Regions from separate parts of the Alkalibacterium sp. s-m-28 genome, predicted to be linked through region 2. Evidence: riboswitches for the same ligand, from Rfam matches in the RefSeq annotation. Region 2 holds a riboswitch; the other holds the start of a gene.

Region 1 (9,983 bases), on a different contig from region 2:
AGAGAGAATTCTCTACCCAGCCATTCGGCATCAGCATAGATTCGGTCTCTTGTGACTCCCGATGAATCTTCTACTATAGAGATACGTTCGCCAACTATTCGATTAAAAATAGTGGATTTGCCCACATTTGGTCTTCCAACGATCGCTACTGTTGGTTTAGTCATTCAAACACCTTCTTCCATGACACTTTGCTTTAAATAGTCACACCCAACTAAAGCAGGCATAATACCTGCTTTAGTTGGGTGCGGTAATAATATACCGATTTGTTTAGCTGACTAGTCTTCGTCGCTGTCGTTATCCATAAATCCCGATAACTGATCGCCGATCTGGTCACCTAAAGTAAACGCACCTTCGTCATCATCATCACGAAGTGAAGGCTGTTTAACTGAAGGTCTTTCGTTCTGAGAAGACTGCTGAGGTGCTTCCTTAGCAGGAGCACTTTCAGTGTTTTCTGACAAAGCTTTGATACTTAGAGAAACTCGTTCTTCCTGAGGATTGACACTCAGAACTTTCACTTCAATTTCTTCGTCTTTAGCTACAATTTCATGAGGAGTTTCCACATGTTTATGAGCCATTTCGGAAATATGAACTAATCCTTCAACACCAGGTTTCACTTCAACAAAGGCGCCAAAGTCAGTCACTCTTTTCACTTTACCTGTTACAACTGTTCCAGGTGCAAGCTCTTCTTCAACATTGTCCCACGGTCCAGCTAGTGTTTCCTTGATAGATAGGGAGATGCGTCCCTGTTCTTTATCGACTTTTAGGACTTTAACGTCTATCTGATCACCAATAGACAACTTGTCTTTAGGATGATTGATACGCTCATGAGCAATTTCTGAAATGTGAACCAGACCATCTGCACCACCGACATTGACGAATGCGCCAAAGTTGGTCAGACGAACGACTTCACCAGAAACTACAGATCCTTCTTCAAGGTTTTCAAGAGCTTTCTCTTTTTCAGCAGCCTGTTCTTTTTCAAGCAGAACTTTACGAGATAAAATCAGCTGGCGCTCATTCGGATCGATTTCTAGAATCTTAAATGTGTAGGTTTGTCCTTCAAACTGACTTAAATCGCTGACAAATGATGTATCCATCTGAGACGCAGGTACAAACCCTCTAACGCCCAGATCAACTGTCAATCCGCCTTTAACTACTTTAGATATAGGTGCTTCAACTGTTTCATCATTATTATATTTTTCCTGAAGCTCTTCCCAGACTTTACGCTGATCGACACGCTTCTTGGATAGTATGAAGCTTCCCTGTTCTTTATCTTTTATATCTCTTAGTACGACTACATCGATAACATCTCCGACAGAGACGATATCTGATGGATGATCAAAGCGTTCAGAAGCAAGCTCTCTAGGAGGGATGTGCCCTTCCTGTCCTCCACCAAGACCGACAATAACTTGTTTTTCATTATCGATGGCGAGTACTTCACCTTTGACTAAATCACCCGGTGTAATGTCGACAACGTCTTTCATAACGTCTGACATTGACTCCGAATGCGTGTCATCTGTTTCAACAGCAGGCTGAACTTGAGCCTCTTCGTTTTCTGCAATCACATCTTCTGGAGATGTATCAGCAGACGAATTTACTTCAACTTGTTCATTCGCTGTTTCCACCGCTTCTTCGTTTGTCACTTCTTCTTCATTTCTGTTTTCTTTTTCTGTCATCTTTGTATGCCTCCAATACCAATAATTCCTACACTATTAATTGTACCGAATATGCTTTTTAAATTCCAGTAAAACATTTTCAGTTAAAAATCACCGTTTAGTTTAACTTAGTGCTAATCAATGACTTGATTTTTTCGACTACTTCTTCAATAGACAATTTAGTCGTATCGATGCGCACCGCATCCTCTGACTGCTTAAGCGGTGATGTGTCTCGCGTTGAGTCCTTATAGTCCCGTTCAGCGATATCTTTTTTCAATTGTTCCAGATCAGAGAAAATACCTTTGCTTCTGTTTTCCTTGTGGCGGCGTTCAGCCCGCTCCATTACGCTAGCCACCAGAAAAATCTTTACATCCGAATCCGGAAGAACAACTGTACCAATATCTCTTCCGTCCATGACCACACCATTATTTTCAGCTAGTTTCTGCTGACGGGTCACCATCTCTTCTCTTACTAGCGGGTGAGCCGCTACGATTGAAACAGTATTGGTCACATTATTCTTACGAATATCTTCAGTGACATCTTCATTGTTCAGATAGACAGACTGGGCCATGTTTCTCTTTTTCAGAGTGATTTCTGTATGTTTGAGGAGCTCTAATAGTGCGCCCTCATCTTTAATGTTGACATTCTTTCTTAAAGCTTCAAAAGTCAGCGCTCTGTACATTGCACCTGTATCGACATATATCAGGCCAAGATCATCTGCTATGCGTCTGGCCACCGTACTCTTCCCCGAAGAAGCTGGTCCATCAATAGCAATCGTTACATTATGGGTTTCCATTCACTTTACACATCCAATATAATATTTTAGCAATTATTTAACTCGGAGTTCCTGTCCTACATATACTGTTTCTACCGTCAAGCCGTTCAGCTGCATCAGCTCTTCAGTACTCATGCCGTGATTCAGAGCGATACGGTACATATTATCTCCTGCTTTAACCGTATAGTATTCTCCCTGACCAGCAGGTTCTGGTTCAGGTTCAGGCTCGGGCTCGGGTTCGGGCTCTGGTTCTGGCTGAGGTGCCGCTGGCTGCTCAGTTACTGGGGGTGTCTGAACACTTTCCGGTTCTTCGTCCGGCTCAGACTCCTCTTCAGGTTCAACTTCTGGCTCTGGTTCCTCATCTTCGATTTCCGGTTCTTCCTCTTCCGGTTCTTCTTCATCATTGACAGCCAATGACTGCTCAACTGAGGGGGATGAGGGATCCTCGGACATATCTTCCCTGTTTGAAAACCATGCATACGCAGAGATAGGTAAAATAATTAATAATGCCAAAAAAATCACGGTTACTGTTAAAATAGGGGAAATACGCTGTTCTCTTTCTCGCTTCGCTTTTCTGGACATCGGTTCATCATCAGTATAATCAACTTCTTCATCAAAACGTTTGGACCAGAGTTCTTCCATCGATTCACGATCTTTTTTACTCATTCATATACTCCTCTCAAACTAATCGTGTCTCATTATATCATAGAATCCTTATTCTTTGAGTCTAGCTTTGCAAATTAAATAAGAATTTTAGCTTGTCCTGCCACAGATCTTCACTCTTTTGTAATAAATTGGGCCATTCAAGTGGTTCATAAGGAAGTGAGAGGGTCCGGATGCACCCAGTGCAGCAGCCATTACGTCTAACTTCCGGTTTTTCACCAAAATAATCGAGTAGAACTTCGCGTTTGCATCCCTGTCGTTTAGCGTAATCCACCATGGTCCTTAGCTGGACTGATTTATGTGTCTGATAACGGTCAACCATTTCAGCAGCCTGTTCAAAAGGAATGTTCTGCTCTATAAAATGCCGACTTATATTTATCTTGGTGTCGCCTTTCAGATGATCGAGTGTCTCAGCATGTCTGTAAGCGAAAATCAGTTCATCTCTGTTCGGTAGAGTATTTTCCTGCAGTCTCATCTGGATCGCCTCATCGCCATTTTCATAAAGAAGTAAAGCGACCCCACCTTTTCTGTCTCTGGAACACCTGCCGATTTCCTGCAGGTACATCTCCGGACTTCCAGGTAGATGGTAGTGAATGATGAATCTGATATCCGGCTTATCGATCCCCATCCCAAAAGCACTGGTAGCACAGATAACGGGTAAGGCATCTGATAAAAATTGAGACTGTATCCTGCGCTTGTCCTCTTTATCCAGATCACTATGGTAACTTTCACAGGGAATCCCCATTTGTGATCGTATCAGTTCGGCCAGTTGATCGGCAAGTTTCTTACTGGAAAAATAAATAATGCCAGGTCCTTTGAACTCACTGACTGCATGTAGCAGCCGGTCCTGCTTGTCTCCGGCAGACTGTTCCACTCTCAGTTGTATAGACGGCCGGTCCACAGGATAAATAATCTGGTCCACTTCTGATCTGAGGTTAAGTACCGAAAGAATATCCTTTCTCACCTGTTCAACTGCCGTAGCAGTCAGTGCCAGTGTCAATGGATTGTTCAGTTCATGCCTTACTTTGCCCAACTTAAGATAGTCTGCTCTGAAATCCATTCCCCACTGAGAAATGCAGTGAGCTTCATCAACGACAAGAAGAGCAAGATCGATTTTTTTGAGCTGATCGATCATCCCTCGCTGCTGAAGCATTTCGGGAGACACGAATATAAATTTATATGCTGATAAATTCCGAAGAATATCCTGCTTTTCCGTATAGGAAAGAAAACTGTTCAGTGCAACTACCGACTTTTCACCGCTGCTTTTCATTTTTTCCACCTGATCTTCCATAAGTGAAAGCAGTGGCGAGATGATGACAGTCGATCCGCCAAGAATGTATGATGGAAGCTGATAACAGAGCGTTTTCCCCGTGCCTGTCGGCAGCATGACAAGTGCATGCCTCTCTGCAAGAACACTGCTTATCGCTTCTTCCTGTCCAGGGCGAAACTTATCAAATCCAAATTTGTCATTTAAAAGTTTTTTAGCCTGATTACTCCTGTCATTTATCATAAAAATCCACGGATCCTTTCGATTTCAATTAATCGATACCAGAAAAACTCAAGCTGTTGAATCTCCTGTTGTGCCTGAGCATAGGTTAGAGACGGATTGTTTTTAAAAAGTTCTTTCAGTCGATCTCGAACACGCTCTGGAATTAATGATTCGTACCCTTCATACCGAGTCATCAGCACTGCTTCAAGAACATGTTCTTTTATCGTATTCTCTTTTACTTTACGCAGGGCTGCTGTTTTATGAATCGTACTTCCATTCATTAAAAGTGTCAGACTTCTATAGGCACTAGCACTGAGTCCATAATGACAGGACTTGTGAACACTCTCCCACAAAGATTTCAACAGGACCGATTCATCAAGAGACTGGTCTAATCTGGCCATGAGAATCTCTGTAGTGATCAGGACTTCTAAAGGTGTCATATCATATTTCTGAGCTGTCTGTCTTTTAGTCATCCCTTCATAGTTATGACCGATCATCTGATCTACCATAAATGAAGGATATACATCTGGCAAGGTCTCGAGAAACACCTTAATCTCTTCCGACCATTTTACAGACAAGGATCTCTGAGGAAAACCTTGTTCTGCTAACCATTTTTTTATGCGGTTCTGACTGATTCTGTTACTGATATAAGGCATATATTCCTTGTTACCATAACTGAACTCAGATAAGATCTGGCTGACAAATATGAACGAATGCCAGAATTCTTTACGTGTCAGCGAACTGGACATATCCAGCCTGCAGTCCAGCATTGTATACTCTGAAATGAATGCTTGTTTAGCCTGCTGACCTTTGGTAGTCGCCTGGTATCGTCCTTCTTTTTCTGAGAGCCAGCCCAGAGCTGACAGTTTATACATCCTGTCTGTCCATTGTGCTGTAGATAGTGACAATGGAGAAAGAAAAAGAGATTGGAGCTGATTCTTCTCAGCAGTAAATAGGGTGGAAGGCGTCCGCTTTCCTTCTGCGATCAATTCCAGCTGTCTGATTGAAACAGCTGTTTCCTGAGAAAACAAGTAATTGATGTAGTTCAATTCAAACCTTTGTGTCATACGTCACCCACTGTATTCATATTAGTTTCTCCACCTCTACAATACACTATACAAGCAAATAATTTAAGTTCTTTATTATGTCATGTAATTTTGCAGAAGGAAACGTCGCCTGTGAACTGAACATGTAAAAGGCCTGCAGAGACTTGAACAGAAGCATTACAGGAGTGACCCTGTCATGATCCATACAAATTTCTGCAGACTGAAGTGTTCATATACAACGATACTTAATGTGTCTTCTTAAGATTGAGATACAGTAACCTGTGTCTGCTTCTTACGATTAATTTTCTTTCTAGTCTTATCAAGCCAAGGTTTAAGTTTCGAAAAGGCAATAAAGAACAGTACTGCTACTATAGGACCTTTAATCATATTGAAAGGCACAATAGCAAACAGCAGATAAGTTCTCATTGGTCCGACACTGAAACCCATTACTGCCATATAGGCAGGTGCAATAAACAGCCAGTTTGCTAAAGCCATAGTTGCAGTCAAAGAAACACTAGCAGCACCGCCAGCAAGAAGTTTAAATTTCAAGGCAGTTCCTTTTTTTGCGATAATCAAGTACAGCGGAAATGTATAAGATAATGTTGCAATAAAAGCTGCTGTATCTCCAATCGGAAATCCCATTTCTCCGCCCTTTTGAGCGTACGACAGGAGTGAGCGAATGAATGCAATAGCAACACCAGCCAGTGGTCCGTAGACATACATTCCGAAGAGCACCGCAAGATCACTGAAATCTATTTTCAGGAATGGTGATCCGGGCAGTATTGGGAATGAAATCATGGATATGACCCATGCAAGGGATGCCAGCATAGCAATGCCTACCAGTCGTTTTGTTTTGTTATTTGTCATAATAAATCCTCCTGAAAGGATCCATCCTGCTTAGGGTGAACTTAATGATGAGAGTGTTCTGGCCTCTGCTTGTCTGATACTTGAAGCAGGAAAGACAAAAAACTCTGCCAGTTCCCCACCTCAGGTCACTAACAGAGCAAAAAGACAGAATTTATTTTCAGTCAGAAAGCTCCATCTTCTTTATCCAGACTATACTGTCGGTACTGGAATTACACCAGTTCAGCAATCACTGATCGCTCGTGGACTTTACCACCGGTCGGGATTTACACCCTGCCCCTGAAGATGAATCGTTATATTTATTTCTGATATTATTATACTGAGTATAATCGATGAAGTCAAGCGCTCTTGCTCAACATTACACAGGACACTAAAACTATTGACATTATTCACTTTCCCCAGTTTCGATCGGAAGATGAATAAGGAACGACGCCCCTTTTCCTAATGTTGATTCGACTTCTATATACCCTTCATGTGCTTCTACGATGTTCTTAACTAATGACAGTCCAATGCCTGTACCATTTGCATTGAATGAGTAATTATTTCGGGATTTATCTGCTTTGAAGAATCGGTCGAAGATATACGGAACATCTTCTTCCGGTATTCCAGTCCCAGTATCTTTCACGACCATAACTACTTCGTTCAAGTCCTGCTCATTGTATAGCTGTAGCGTCACGACTTTTTCAGACTTATCAGTCATACTTGTGTGTCTGATCGCATTATTTATTAAATTGACAAACACCTGATCCATCTTATCTTTATCCATGACGAGATGAACGTCTTCTTTAGGCATGTCAAGCTGAAGCGAGACTTCGGATTCATTCGCCATTTTATCAAAACGGAAAAGCAGGCTTCTCAAGTAACTGTTAAGGTTCACATCAGTTTTCTGAAGCTCGATATAACCTGCTTCCATACGTGACAAATCAAGCATCTCATTTACCATACGGTTCATTCTCTGTGATTCATCACGAATGATCGCCGCCATCTCTTTTTTCTCTTCAGTGCTTTCCGCAACGTCGTCGAGTATCGCTTCACTGTAACCCTGAACCATGACCAGAGGGGTTCTCAATTCATGAGAGATATTATTGATAAAGTCGACTCTCATTTTATCAAGTCGATGTTTCTTCGTCTGATCATTAGTTGAAACAAGAATACCTCTTAAGTCTTCAGTAAAATCATCTACTAGAGGGAGAATCGTTACATCGTGATAAGATTCTTCCATTTCGATTGAAAACTCTCTGATTTTCTTATGTGTAACCACTTCCCGCAGCTGGTCCCCCAGATCGATAAACTCTTCATCATGTGAAAATGCAGATTTTTCGATTTGATATTGGGTAAGAAATAAGTCCCCGACCGGGTTGGACAGCAGGAGGGTCAGTTCTGAATCATAATAAAGAATACCTGTTTCGATGTTTTCCAATATATGAGCAAGCAGTTCTTTTTCCTGCTTAACCACTGTCCTGTTCGTTTCAAGTGAATGACCCATTTTATTCATTGCCATAGCCAGTTCAGACAAATCATCTCGCCCAGAAATCGGAAGCTGATGACTAAAATCGTCTCTTGCAAAGTCAAATGCTATATTCGTCATCGCATTTATTGGTTCGGACACATTTTTTTTGAGATACATGTAATAATAAGCTGCAATAAGCAGGTGAAGGATAGTCAAACCAGTAATGACCCAGGTCATCTGTCTCTCAATTGAGATAAGAAAAAATAGATCCGCATACGAGTATAGGATGAGTTCCTCTTCTTCTGTAGATGTCGGCTGGATACGAAACACAAAAGGAATGTTATAACTCACTTCATTATCCTGATCTGAGCGTATATTCACATGTTCCTCCTGGGGCTGAAAGTTCTGGATGATATCCGGTTTATTTTCCATTGTATCAAGGACATCCGCTGGAAAAGAGTAGACCCATGCTTCACCAGCTGGAGAATCGAACGTTTCAGAAGCCAGAGCGAAATGAATACTCGAATGGAGATTATTAATAGACTCAATGTTATCTATTAAAAAATGTGGATCCGCAATAGCTAAGCGTTCCACATTTATAATAATTTCTTCAAAGTCATTCATGAAGTTTTCTTTAATCTGCTGGGAATAAAATACACCGTAAAACACTGTAGTAGCAATAAAAGAAAATAGAGTGATACCAAAGGTGATAAGCCATATCCTGATTGCAACTACATTGATTTTCATGCTGTCTACTCCTCTTCTTCATGAGGATAAGAATTCAGCTTATATCCTAGTCCCCAGACTGTCTCGATCATTTTCGCTGCCACATCAGATTCTTTTTTGAGCTTTTCTCTCAAACGTTTAACATGGGTATCAACTGTTCTCAAGTCCCCGAAAAATTCATATTTCCACACTTCTCTTAAAAGCTGCTCTCTGCCAAAAATCTGATCAGGTGCTGACATGAGGTAATGAAGCAAATCATATTCCTTCGGAGTCAGATTGACAGTTTTCCCGTCCGCAGTAACACGTCGGGAATCGTTGTCGATTTCAAGATGAGGAAGCTTGAGGGTATCTGAAACATCTCCTGCAGCATCTGTTCCACCTGCGCTTGATTTTGTCCGCTTAATGATCGCTGCTACACGTAAAACGATTTCTCTTGGACTGAAAGGTTTAACGATATAATCGTCTGCTCCTACTTCAAACCCTTGTATCCGGTTTAGCTCTTCCCCTTTTGCCGTAAGCATCATGATAGGTGTCTCTTTTTCTTTTCGGATTTCTTCAGCTACCTGAATCCCGTCCATCTCAGGCATCATGACATCGAGCAGAATCAGGTCATATTCATTTTCCAGTGCGAGGTCCAGAGCAATCCTGCCGTTTTCAGCTTCATCAATATCGTAATCAGCTTTTTCAAGATACATTTTCAGTAAACGTCTGATTCTATCTTCATCATCTACAACTAATAACTTTTTAGCATTCCCTTGACTAGTCTCTTCGGTCACTTTAAGACACTCCTCTAAATAATAGTGGGTTCGTTCACTTATCGATCGCTGTTGATCTCTTGTCTATCATTATAAATGAAGAACAATGATACTTCCAATCATTTCGCCTGTGATCCGGTGGGTTAGGACTCTTCGACAAGCTGCTTGAGTTTATTGACCTCGAACTGTTTAAGTTCTCTCCATTCACCTGATTGAAGCCCTTCAGCAGTCAGGAAGCCGTATTTATCACGATTCAGTTTCTCGACTGGAAAGCCGACACTTTTAAGCATCTTTTTAACCTGATGGTTTTTCCCCTCATGAATCGTCAGTTCCACAAGACTAGTATTTTTTTTAGAATCCACATCAATAATTCGCGCTTTAGCCGGTCGTGTCTTGTATCCATCGATCACTACGCCTTTTTCTAGTCTGATTACAGATTTTTTATCGATCAGACCAGTGACTTTAGCAATATATGTTTTTTCCACGCCAAATTTAGGGTGAGTCAACTGATTTGTCAATTCACCATCATTGGTCAAGATAATCACACCAGTTGTATCATAATC
Region 2 (9,983 bases):
ACGCTTTCTACCTGCGAGTTGGACATAAGTTCCATTTTGCGACCAACTCGACACGCTTTCTCCCTCCGAGTTGGACATAAGATCCGTTTTACGACCAACTCGACACGCTTTCTACCTGCGAGTTGGACATAAGATCCATTTTGCGACCAACTCAACACGCTTTCTCCCTACTAGTTGGTCATAAGATCCGTTTTGCAACCAACTCGACACGCTTTCTCCCTACGAGTTGGACATAAGATCCATTTTGCGACCAACTCGACACGCTTTCTCCCTCCGAGTTGGACATAAGATCCATTTTGCGACCAACTCGACACGCTTTCTCCCTCCGAGTTGGGCATATGATCCAACTATTGCTTTCGTCACAAACAGAATCTTTAATTGGATGGCAGCTGTCAGCATGACAGCTACCTAATAAAAGTTAGAACACAAGAATTATGCATAAGCAGAAACTTTCACGAGCTTCTTTCTGCAACAAAAAAGCAATGAGGTGCCATTAAATATGGAACAAACCTCACTGCTTTTGCGTATTTAAATTGGCCTCTATCAGTTCCCAGGTCAGCTAAACGTTTCTGTGTACATGAGCATTTCTGTAATGCCTTTTTAGTAATCTTCAGGCATGATCATGGCCAGAATGATGTACAGAAGCAGGTTTGATGGAAGGATCAGGAAAATCAGTCTGACAGCCAGTGACGAAATACCGAAAAACTCTGCAATTCCTCCACATACGCCTGAAATAACTCGATCATCTGAAGACTTTCTTAATTTATTGCCGTTCATAGTCTATTCCTCCTCAATTAATTATCTCTTCCTTCACTTTACTCCAATTAATCAGTAATCTCAAGCATGAGTATAATACTTCACAAGTATTTTTTCCTTCTCAGATAAATTGCCACGGCTGCTCCAAGAAGGACTGATATCAGGATAACAACAATCGTTCCAAATGGGGACTGCCGGCCGACCAATCCCCCGGTATTCATCCCGAACAAGCTGAAAATAAGGGTCGGAATGGATATGACCAGGGCGATTGATTCAAGAAATTCCATGATGCTGTTCAATCGGTTATCGATGCTGTCCGAGAGAAGTCCACTTGTGGATTCAATCAGTTCTTTATATAGCTGACTGTTGAAGAGACTTTTACGTATAAGAAGTCTCACGTTTTCTCTCTCTTGGTGAGTACATGTTCTCTCTATCGTTGAATCTGATAACCACTGATGAAAGGTTTCACCATAATCTTCAAGCCGTTTAGAAAAGATAACCATTTCCTGTTCGATATCAGCCAGACTCAACAGCACTTCTCTATTGGCTTTTTCTACAGTTTCCGACTTCGCCTCACGGATGTTCTGGCTTAATCGGTCCATTCGATTGTCCACCGCAATATACATACTAACTATCAGATCCATCATTACCTGATGAGGCGATCGGTCTGAATTGAGCTTATCAAGCAACCCTTCGTCTGAATACCCGTTCAGTACGACTAAAACAGATGCCATTGAAAAAATGAACGTAAGTGTTGTGGATGTATCTGCAAGATGATTACTTTGCAGATCATTAAAAACAGGGAGGTGCAGTACAGACACACGTTGCCCGTAATGATCCTTCAGGCAACTATAGTAGGACACTGTCCTATCTTCCAAGAGAGAGGAAATATCCAAATCTGCTGAAAATTTATCGGTCTCTTTTTTCACATCGTCTCTTACAGGATCAGTTACCAGCACCCATTCAGTAATAGAGTCCGTCCTTTCCGTATTACCTTTACTGATCATGTCACACCTGCTTCCTCAATTGTCCTAAGTCAATCATACTCTAAATTGACTTTAATCTCTATTAACGACCGTCTTATATTTTAGTGTTCCGTACTGAAAATATAAGACGAATAGTGTACACTTTGAGTATTACATAAAGATAGACTGGAAGAAAGAGAGGACAGCTGTCTCAAGCAGCTCAACTGATTATGTGGATACCTTTAATTTTGGCTGTCAGCTTCGTGCTGATTCATTTCCTATCTATATACATATCTTTACCGAAAGCTTTATTAAGACGATTCATTTCGTTTTCTGCTGGAGTGGGAATAGCCTATGTCTTTATCCACCTGTGGCCCCAAGTTGCACACACCCAGGAATTAGCTGAACAGGAAATACACTGGCTGGAAGGACACTTGCTGCACTATGCCTTATATATCATTGCCTTGCTTGGTCTATCCGTTTTTTATGCGATGGACCGTCTGATTGCACGCGCTTATGAAACTAAAGAACAGACCAATCCCAACTTGATCGAATCCCGCCTGTTCTGGGCCCACATTGCCTTCTTTTCTTTATACAATGCCATGATCGGCTACCTTCTGACAGACAGGCGAGAACCGGATGCCACATTAGTTGTATTCTTTATTGCTTTTGCTCTTCATTTTGTGACGAATGACTGGGGGCTCAGACGTCACCATGAATCAGTATATGATCAGTACGGACGGCATATTCTTTCTCTGGCTATCATTGTCGGGTTCGGAATCGGGCTATTTTCTGATTTTCCAGAGTATATATTCGGAAGTGTTGAAGCTTTTGTAGCGGGCGCGATGACACTGAATGTCATCAAGCATGAGCTTCCGTCTGAAAGAGAAGGAAATCTAGAAGGCTTTCTGACGGGGGTAATTTCAGCCGGTTTCCTGTTTATATTCATATAAAAAAGTGATGCGGCCGTCTGAAAGAGACCGAGCATCACTTCGTTTATTATAAATAGTTTCTAAGTTCACCTATATCGGAGATGAGCAAATCTGCTCCTTCGAGTTCCTTATGTTTTCCGAAGCCATAGGTGCATCCTATAGCGTAGACTCCTTCAAGTTCAGCCGTTTCGATATCCTGGAATCGGTCGCCTATTACAACAATATCTCCTTCAAAGTCCTGTTTCAGCAGTTTAACGATCTCTTTCTTTGATTTCCTGAAGTTGAACTGTTCCGTACAGTACAGTCTCTTAAAGTAGCCTTTCAGTCTAAACTGTTCGGCATGCATCTCCATGTAACTGATTGAGCAGTTACTTAAGAAGATCAGAGTATATCCCTGATCTTTGAGATACTGCAGAGTGTCAACAGCGCCTGCATACCATCTAGCTTCATTCCTCTGAATCATTTCAAGCATCGTTTTACCGATAAGTCCAGATGCATCCTGACGAAAACTAGGATCGAGGTCGGGCATGAACAGCTCCCACATTTCCTGCTTGCTGTAGCCCAGCCACTGGGTAATTTCTTCATCTGACCAGTTTTTTTCTTCTGCTTTGTTATTCTTCACAAGATAATTGTATGCGCGTTTAAACGCGGGGATGTATATTTTACTGCTGTCATGAAGCGTACCGTCATAATCAAAAATGATTGTTCTGACGTGACTCAATTCATTCTTCATTTCAATTTTTTCATAAGGTTGGCCATTTCGATTGCTCCAACGGCTACTTCTCCACCCTTGTTACCAGCTTTTGTTCCGGCACGTTCAATAGCCTGTTCGATTGTATCGACTGTCAGCACGCCGAACATGACAGGTACACCTGTAGTGTCTGATGCTGAAGCCACTCCCTTGGATACTTCTCCACAGACATGGTCGTAGTGAGAGGTAGCTCCTCTGATCACTGCACCAAGAGTAACCACTGCATCATACTTTCCGGATGCCGCCATTGTTTTAGCTACTAATGGGATTTCATATGCTCCAGGTACCCAGGCAACGTCGATATCCGACTCTTCCATTCCGTGTCTGACTAATGCATCTACAGCCCCATCAAGCAGTCTTGACCCGATAAAGTCATTGAAGCGTCCCACGACGATTCCAATTTTTAAATCCTGTGCAATTAACTGTCCTTCAATCTTATTCATAATTCTGTTCCTCCAAATTCATTTTTTAATATTCTAAATAGTGTCCCATTTTTTCTTTTTTCGTGCGCAGATACTCCTTGTCTTCATCGAAGAGCGTCATCTGTATCGGTACCCGCTTTTCGACTTTCAGCCCGTACTGATCCAGACTTGATATCTTGAGGGGGTTGTTGGTCATCAGATTAAGTCTGCTGACACCAAGATCATCAAATATCTGCTTGCATTCGTAGTACTCCCTGGCATCTATCGGGAAGCCGAGCAGAACATTGGCCTGAATGGTATCGTGCCCCTGATCCTGCAGCGCATACGCTTTGATCTTGTTGACCAGTCCGATCCCGCGGCCTTCCTGTCTCATGTATAGAAGCACGCCTCTGCCTTCTTCTGCAATTTTTTCCATGGCAGAATCGAGCTGCTGACCGCAGTCACATTTTTTAGATCCGAACACATCCCCAGTCAGACATTCCGAATGGATGCGACAGAGAACAGGTTCCCCATCTGATGCATCTCCTTTGACAAGCGCGACATGATGTTCACCGGTAAATTTATGTTCATACGCATAAATATCGAATTCACCGAACTTTGTTGGCAGCTTGGCTTTTGATTCCCGAAAAATAACCTGTTCATTGGCTTTCCGGTATTCGATCAGTTCACTTATCGTTGCCATTTTCATATCGTGTTCTTCTGCAAAAGCCACAAGATCATCACGTCTAGCCATGCTCCCGTCATCGTTCATGATTTCACAGCATAAACCGACCGGTTTCAGACCGGCGAGTCTCATCAGATCTACAGTGGCTTCCGTATGGCCATTTCTTGCCAGCACACCTCCGTCAACCGCTTCAAGTGGAAACATATGTCCCGGACGCTTGAAGTCTTCAGGACGGCTGTCTTCATCCACCGTTTTCATAGCTGTCAGCGAACGTTCGCCGGCTGATATTCCTGTAGTGGTATCTACATGATCGATGGATACTGTAAAGGCTGTCGTGTGATCATCCGTATTGTATAGACTCATTTGAGACAGACCCAGCTTCTTCGTATACTCCTTAGTCATAGGAATACAGATCAGTCCTCTGGCATACTTGGCCATAAAGTTGACATTTTCAGCAGTCGCGAATTCTGCTGCACAGACGATGTCTCCCTCGTTTTCCCTGTCTTCATCATCTACGATAATGACGTTTTTCCCTTGTTTCAGATCTTCCAGTAATTCTTCAACTTTATTGAACATGCCCTCACTCCTGTTTCTTTCTATCTATACAAACCCATTAGTCTGCAAAAAGTCTTGACTTAGCTTTAACTTTGTCTCGCTCTTTGGAGCCAGGCCCATTAGCTTTTCTACATATTTTCCGATCATGTCACATTCGAGATTGACCTTGTCGCCGATTGAATGGCTCAGCAATGTGGTTTGCTCAGACGTATGCGGGATGATCGATACTTGAAAGTCATTATCTGATACAGCTGCGACCGTCAGACTGATGCCGTCGATTGCTATGGATCCCTTTTCGATAATGTATTTCAGCAGGTTCTTGGAGGCATTGACTGTGACCCAGACCGCATTATCGTCTTTTCTGAAATGAGTAATGACTCCTGTTCCGTCGATGTGTCCGCTGACCATATGGCCACCTAGTCTGGTCTGAAGCGTCAGCGCTCGCTCAAGATTGATACGGCTACCGGAAGTCAGTGTTCCCAAAGTCGTTCTATCCAAGGTTTCTGACATGACATCAGCTGTGAAAAACGTTTTATCGAAAGTAGTGATCGTCAGGCACACCCCATTAGTCAATATGCTGTCTCCTATGGCTGCATCTTCCAGAACCTTCTCTGCTTTAATGGTCAATTCGCTTGATTTAGCACCTTTTTTAATGCTTTTGATTTCTCCTATTTCTTCAACAATTCCTGTAAACATTTAATTTTCACTCCTATCTATATAAGCTTCAATATGCAAATCATCTTCAATTCTGGTTATTTCAACAGATTTCAGTTTATAAGCATCGGACATCTGTTGGACCCCGTGTCCAATGACTGGAGATATCGCTTCTGCTCCACCAAGGAGTTTAGGTGCAATATAAACAGACAGTTTGTGCACGATTCCAGCTTTCAACGCAGCTGCATTGAGCGTTCCTCCCCCTTCAAGCAGAAGGCTGTCTACGCCGTATTCCCCGATGATCCGCATGGCTTCTTCCAAATCGACATGTCCGTCAGATTCTCCAACAATTTTTACCGTCACGCCTCTACTTTCAAGCGCCTCTTTTTTTGCCGAAGGTGCCTGTTCGGTCGTCAGTATCAATGTCTTTGCTTTATCCTGCTCAGTCAGGACTCTTGCGTCCATAGGGATTTTCAATTGACTGTCCATAATAATACGCACTGGCTGAGGCAGTCCATCAACCCGACAGGTCAATCGGGGGTCATCTTTCAGGACCGTTCCTATTCCAACCATTATTCCGCTGAGATGCCCTCTTAAATGATGCGCATGATTTCTTGATGCATCAGACGAGATCCATTTCGACTCCCCGGTTTCTGTAGCTATTTTTCCATCCAGTGTCATTGCGTATTTCATTACGACAAAGGGACTTCTAGTAGTAATAAAATAGTTGAACACTTCGTTCAACTTTCTGCTTTCTTCTTCAAGAACGCCTGTCACCACTTCAATTCCTGCATTTCTTATACGCTCAATGCCGTTTCCAGAAACGACCGGGTTCGGATCAAGTGCGGCTACAACTACTCTCTTCAGCTTTTTGTCGATAATCAGATCCGAACATGGCGGCGTGCGGCCATAATGAGAACACGGTTCAAGCGTGACATATATCGTTGCCCCTTCTACTGGTTCATTCGCAGAGTTGATCGCATTGACTTCTGCATGCGGTTCTCCAGCTTGATGATGATACCCTTCTCCTATGATTCGCCCGTCTTTCACTATGACAGCCCCTACCATAGGATTAGGAGACGTGTGACCCTTCGCTTGCGCTGCTAAATATAATGCCCTTTTCATATAGGTTTCGTCCGTTGTCACTTTTTCACCTCATTAAAAAAGCCCCGAATCAATTAAGATTCAGGGCTTGAAGAATTTTGACCAGTTATGCACATAACAGAACAAGAGAGTACGCCAGTCAGACTGGCAGCTGGACCTATATAAAGAAAAACCCTGGAATAAACTATTCCAGGGTTTGAAAGGTCATCTCAATCTGCACTTTGAAAAGGCCTAGTTGTCCTCTTGAAAGTCCAATTGTGCATATACGTGTCTTCTTTCATCCAGACTATACTGTCGGCTTCGGAATCTAACCGAATCTGCCTTGCGGCTCGTGGGCTTTACCACCGGTAGGGACTTACACCCTGCCCTGAAGACTATTTACTTGTTAAATAAATCATATATGGAAAATATAACTGTGTCAACTATGAATATTTATTATCTGCATTTTTAACCAGAACAGCTACTCCCATGCCTCCGCCGATGCATAATGACGCCAGACCGTATGTCAGTCCACGCTGCTTCATCAGATGGACAAGTGTGACCAGAATCCGGTTACCACTGGCACCAACTGGATGACCAAGCGCAACAGCTCCTCCATTTAGGTTTGTCCGCTCAAGCATATAGTCTTTGTCTACTCCAAATTCATCCGATATTTCTTTTATAACACCCAGACTCTGACTGGCGAATGCTTCATTCAACTCGAATACATCGATGTCCTCAAAACTTATTTCCGCACGCTTGACTGCCTGCTTGATAGCTGGAGTTGGTCCTAGACCCATAACTGAAGGATCGACGCCTCCCTGACCTATCCCGACGATTTCAACGAGGGGAGTCAGATTATTTTCAGTCAGGTAGTCTTCCCCAACGATCAGAGTTGCGCTGGCCCCGTCATTGATTCCGGAGGCATTTCCGGCTGTAACGGACCCGTCTTTTTTGAAAGCCGGTCTTAGGCTGTTCAGTTTTTCTTCTGTCGTATTACGATTGGGGTATTCGTCCGTGTCGACAATAACCGTTTCTCTACGGACTTTAGTCTCCACTGGAATGATTTCATTATTGAAGGCCCCATTGTCTATCGCTTCGATCGCTCTCTTTTGAGACGTGTAGGCAAAGTGATCCTGATCTTCTCGAGTCAGGTTGTATCGTTCAACGATATTCTCAGCGGTCACTCCCATATGATAGCCTTCAAAAGCATCTGTCAAAGCATCATCTAGCATGTGGTCTCCCACTTTATAACCGCCCATTTTCTGACCACTACGGGTGCTGCCTGGAATTAGGTAGGGTGCCTGACTCATTGATTCTGTGCCCCCTGCAATGATCGCTTGATATTCACCGGCTTTAATTCCCAGATAAGCGTTCATTACCGATTTTAATCCACTTCCGCAGACCATATTCAATGAATACGCTGGAACGTCAACTTGAATTCCTGCCTTGATTGCTGCCTGACGAGTGACACCTTGTCCCTGTCCAGCCGGCAGTACATTTCCCAGAACAACTTCATCGATGTCTTTCTGATTGATTTTGCTCTGTTCCAGCACACCTTTTATTGCGTAACTGCCTAAATCAGCGGCAGACACATCTTTAAGTGCGCCTAAAAATGATCCAATGGGTGTTCGTTTTGCTCCTGCGATGTAAACTTTACTCATTCCATTCTCCCTTTCGTCAGCTGCTTTGATTCTTTCTAGTCATAGTATTGACCACGAGCTGGAACAAGTAAAGTCATATGCAGTAATTTTAGAACAATCTTAAACTCTTTATTTTTTATTCGTCAACTGGTATAACCGCACCATCCCAAGTATCCAGAATGAATTCCTGAGTTTCTTCTGCTCTAAGCACTTCAACCAAACGGGCAATCAGTTCGCTGTCTTCGTCTTCTGAACGTACTGCAATGATATTGGCATACGGCGACGAACTGCTTTCCAAAGCGATTGCTTCTTCAACTGGACTGATGTCTTGATCCACTGCAAAGTTTGAGTTGATGAAGAACACATCTCCTTCATCCTGAGCGTACAATGTCGTCATTAGCGCTGCATCGTATTCATATTCGAACTGAAGGTTTCGTTCATTTTCTACAATATCATCGAACGATGCGTCAATCAGATCGATCGAGTCGTCTACTGTGATCAGCCCGGCATCCTGAAGAATACCCAGAATACGTCCGTGATCGGCAACACTGCTGCTGGCAAGAATCGTTGCCCCTTCAGGCAGATCTTCCAGGCTGTCGTGACGGTTTGAGTATGCACCTAGAGGTTCGATATGAATCCCACCTGCATTGGCGAAGTCATAGTCGTTTTCTTCCACTTGTGTTTCAAAATACGGCACGTGCTGGAAGTAGTTGGCATCGATATCCCCATCAGAAAGAGCCAGATTCGGTATAATGTAGTCATTATACGTTTCGATCTCCAGTTCAATGCCTTCTTCTGCCAGTGTCGGCTGAATGAATTCCAGGATTTCTGCGTGAGGCACATTGGTCGCCCCGACTCTTAGTACCTGAGACTCTTCAATTGTCTCTTCTGTTGTTTCATTTCCATTGCCTTCTGCCGGATCCGGGCTGTCTCCAGCTGTATCGCCATTTCCATTCCCGCATGCTGCCAGTAAGAATGCACTGCTCAATAAACCTAGTCTGATTGCTTTTTTCATAATATATTTCTCCCCTATTCTCTATTTTTTATCTTTTATCAATATAAGAAACCCAACGGTCCCCTATAAATTGGATAACAAAAACAATGAGTAAAATTACTAATGTGGACACTAGTGTGACGGTTGCCCTACCTCGCTGGAAGCCTTCCAGATAAGCCAGATTCCCTAAGCCACCTGCTCCGATCACCCCAGCCATCGCCGTGTAGCCGACGAGACTGATCGCCGTAACTGTTATGCCGGCAATGATGGAAGGCAGGCTTTCCGGAATATACACTTTCATGATGAGTTCAAATTTAGACGCACCCATCGCTTCCGCTGCTTCGATCACGCCTTTATCCACTTCTCTGAGTCCCGTTTCTACCAGCCGTGCATAGAACGGTGCAGCTGATAAAATAAGGGCAGGAAGTCCTGCAGTCGGTCCTGTAATGCTGCCGACGATCACCCGTGTAAAAGGAATCAGCAGAACGATCAGGATAATAAACGGAATCGACCGGAAAATGTTGACCATGACTGATACTGACTTGTATAAGGCTACTGACCAGA

The links. Region 2 has a riboswitch for FMN ahead of ribD (bifunctional diaminohydroxyphosphoribosylaminopyrimidine deaminase/5-amino-6-(5-phosphoribosylamino)uracil reductase RibD). Riboswitches for the same ligand answer to the same signal wherever they lie in the genome.
Region 1: another riboswitch for FMN. It lies ahead of ACYQ4S_RS05410 (ECF transporter S component); the one in region 2 lies ahead of ribD (bifunctional diaminohydroxyphosphoribosylaminopyrimidine deaminase/5-amino-6-(5-phosphoribosylamino)uracil reductase RibD).

What each region holds. Positions count from the first base shown of each region.
Region 1 covers NZ_BAAGIQ010000027.1:7,416-17,398, reverse strand. The annotation lists gene der (ribosome biogenesis GTPase Der) at 1-164, opposite strand, end outside; gene rpsA (30S ribosomal protein S1) at 276-1,673, opposite strand; gene cmk ((d)CMP kinase) at 1,771-2,448, opposite strand; gene ACYQ4S_RS05425 (LysM peptidoglycan-binding domain-containing protein) at 2,482-3,093, opposite strand; gene ACYQ4S_RS05420 (RecQ family ATP-dependent DNA helicase) at 3,155-4,600, opposite strand; gene ACYQ4S_RS05415 (helix-turn-helix domain-containing protein) at 4,597-5,646, opposite strand; gene ACYQ4S_RS05410 (ECF transporter S component) at 5,884-6,492, opposite strand; FMN riboswitch at 6,662-6,780, opposite strand; gene ACYQ4S_RS05405 (sensor histidine kinase) at 6,875-8,686, opposite strand; gene ACYQ4S_RS05400 (response regulator transcription factor) at 8,692-9,441, opposite strand; gene ACYQ4S_RS05395 (pseudouridine synthase) at 9,564-9,983, opposite strand, start outside.
Region 2 covers NZ_BAAGIQ010000038.1:546-10,528, forward strand. The annotation lists gene ACYQ4S_RS06730 (PspC domain-containing protein) at 601-777, opposite strand; gene ACYQ4S_RS06735 (CorA family divalent cation transporter) at 858-1,763, opposite strand; gene ACYQ4S_RS06740 (hypothetical protein) at 1,952-2,674, shown strand; gene ACYQ4S_RS06745 (HAD family hydrolase) at 2,721-3,386, opposite strand; gene ribH (6,7-dimethyl-8-ribityllumazine synthase) at 3,383-3,847, opposite strand; gene ACYQ4S_RS06755 (bifunctional 3,4-dihydroxy-2-butanone-4-phosphate synthase/GTP cyclohydrolase II) at 3,873-5,066, opposite strand; gene ACYQ4S_RS06760 (riboflavin synthase) at 5,091-5,741, opposite strand; gene ribD (bifunctional diaminohydroxyphosphoribosylaminopyrimidine deaminase/5-amino-6-(5-phosphoribosylamino)uracil reductase RibD) at 5,742-6,845, opposite strand; FMN riboswitch at 7,069-7,182, opposite strand; gene ACYQ4S_RS06770 (acetyl-CoA C-acetyltransferase) at 7,226-8,446, opposite strand; gene ACYQ4S_RS06775 (MetQ/NlpA family ABC transporter substrate-binding protein) at 8,562-9,440, opposite strand; gene ACYQ4S_RS06780 (methionine ABC transporter permease) at 9,469-9,983, opposite strand, start outside.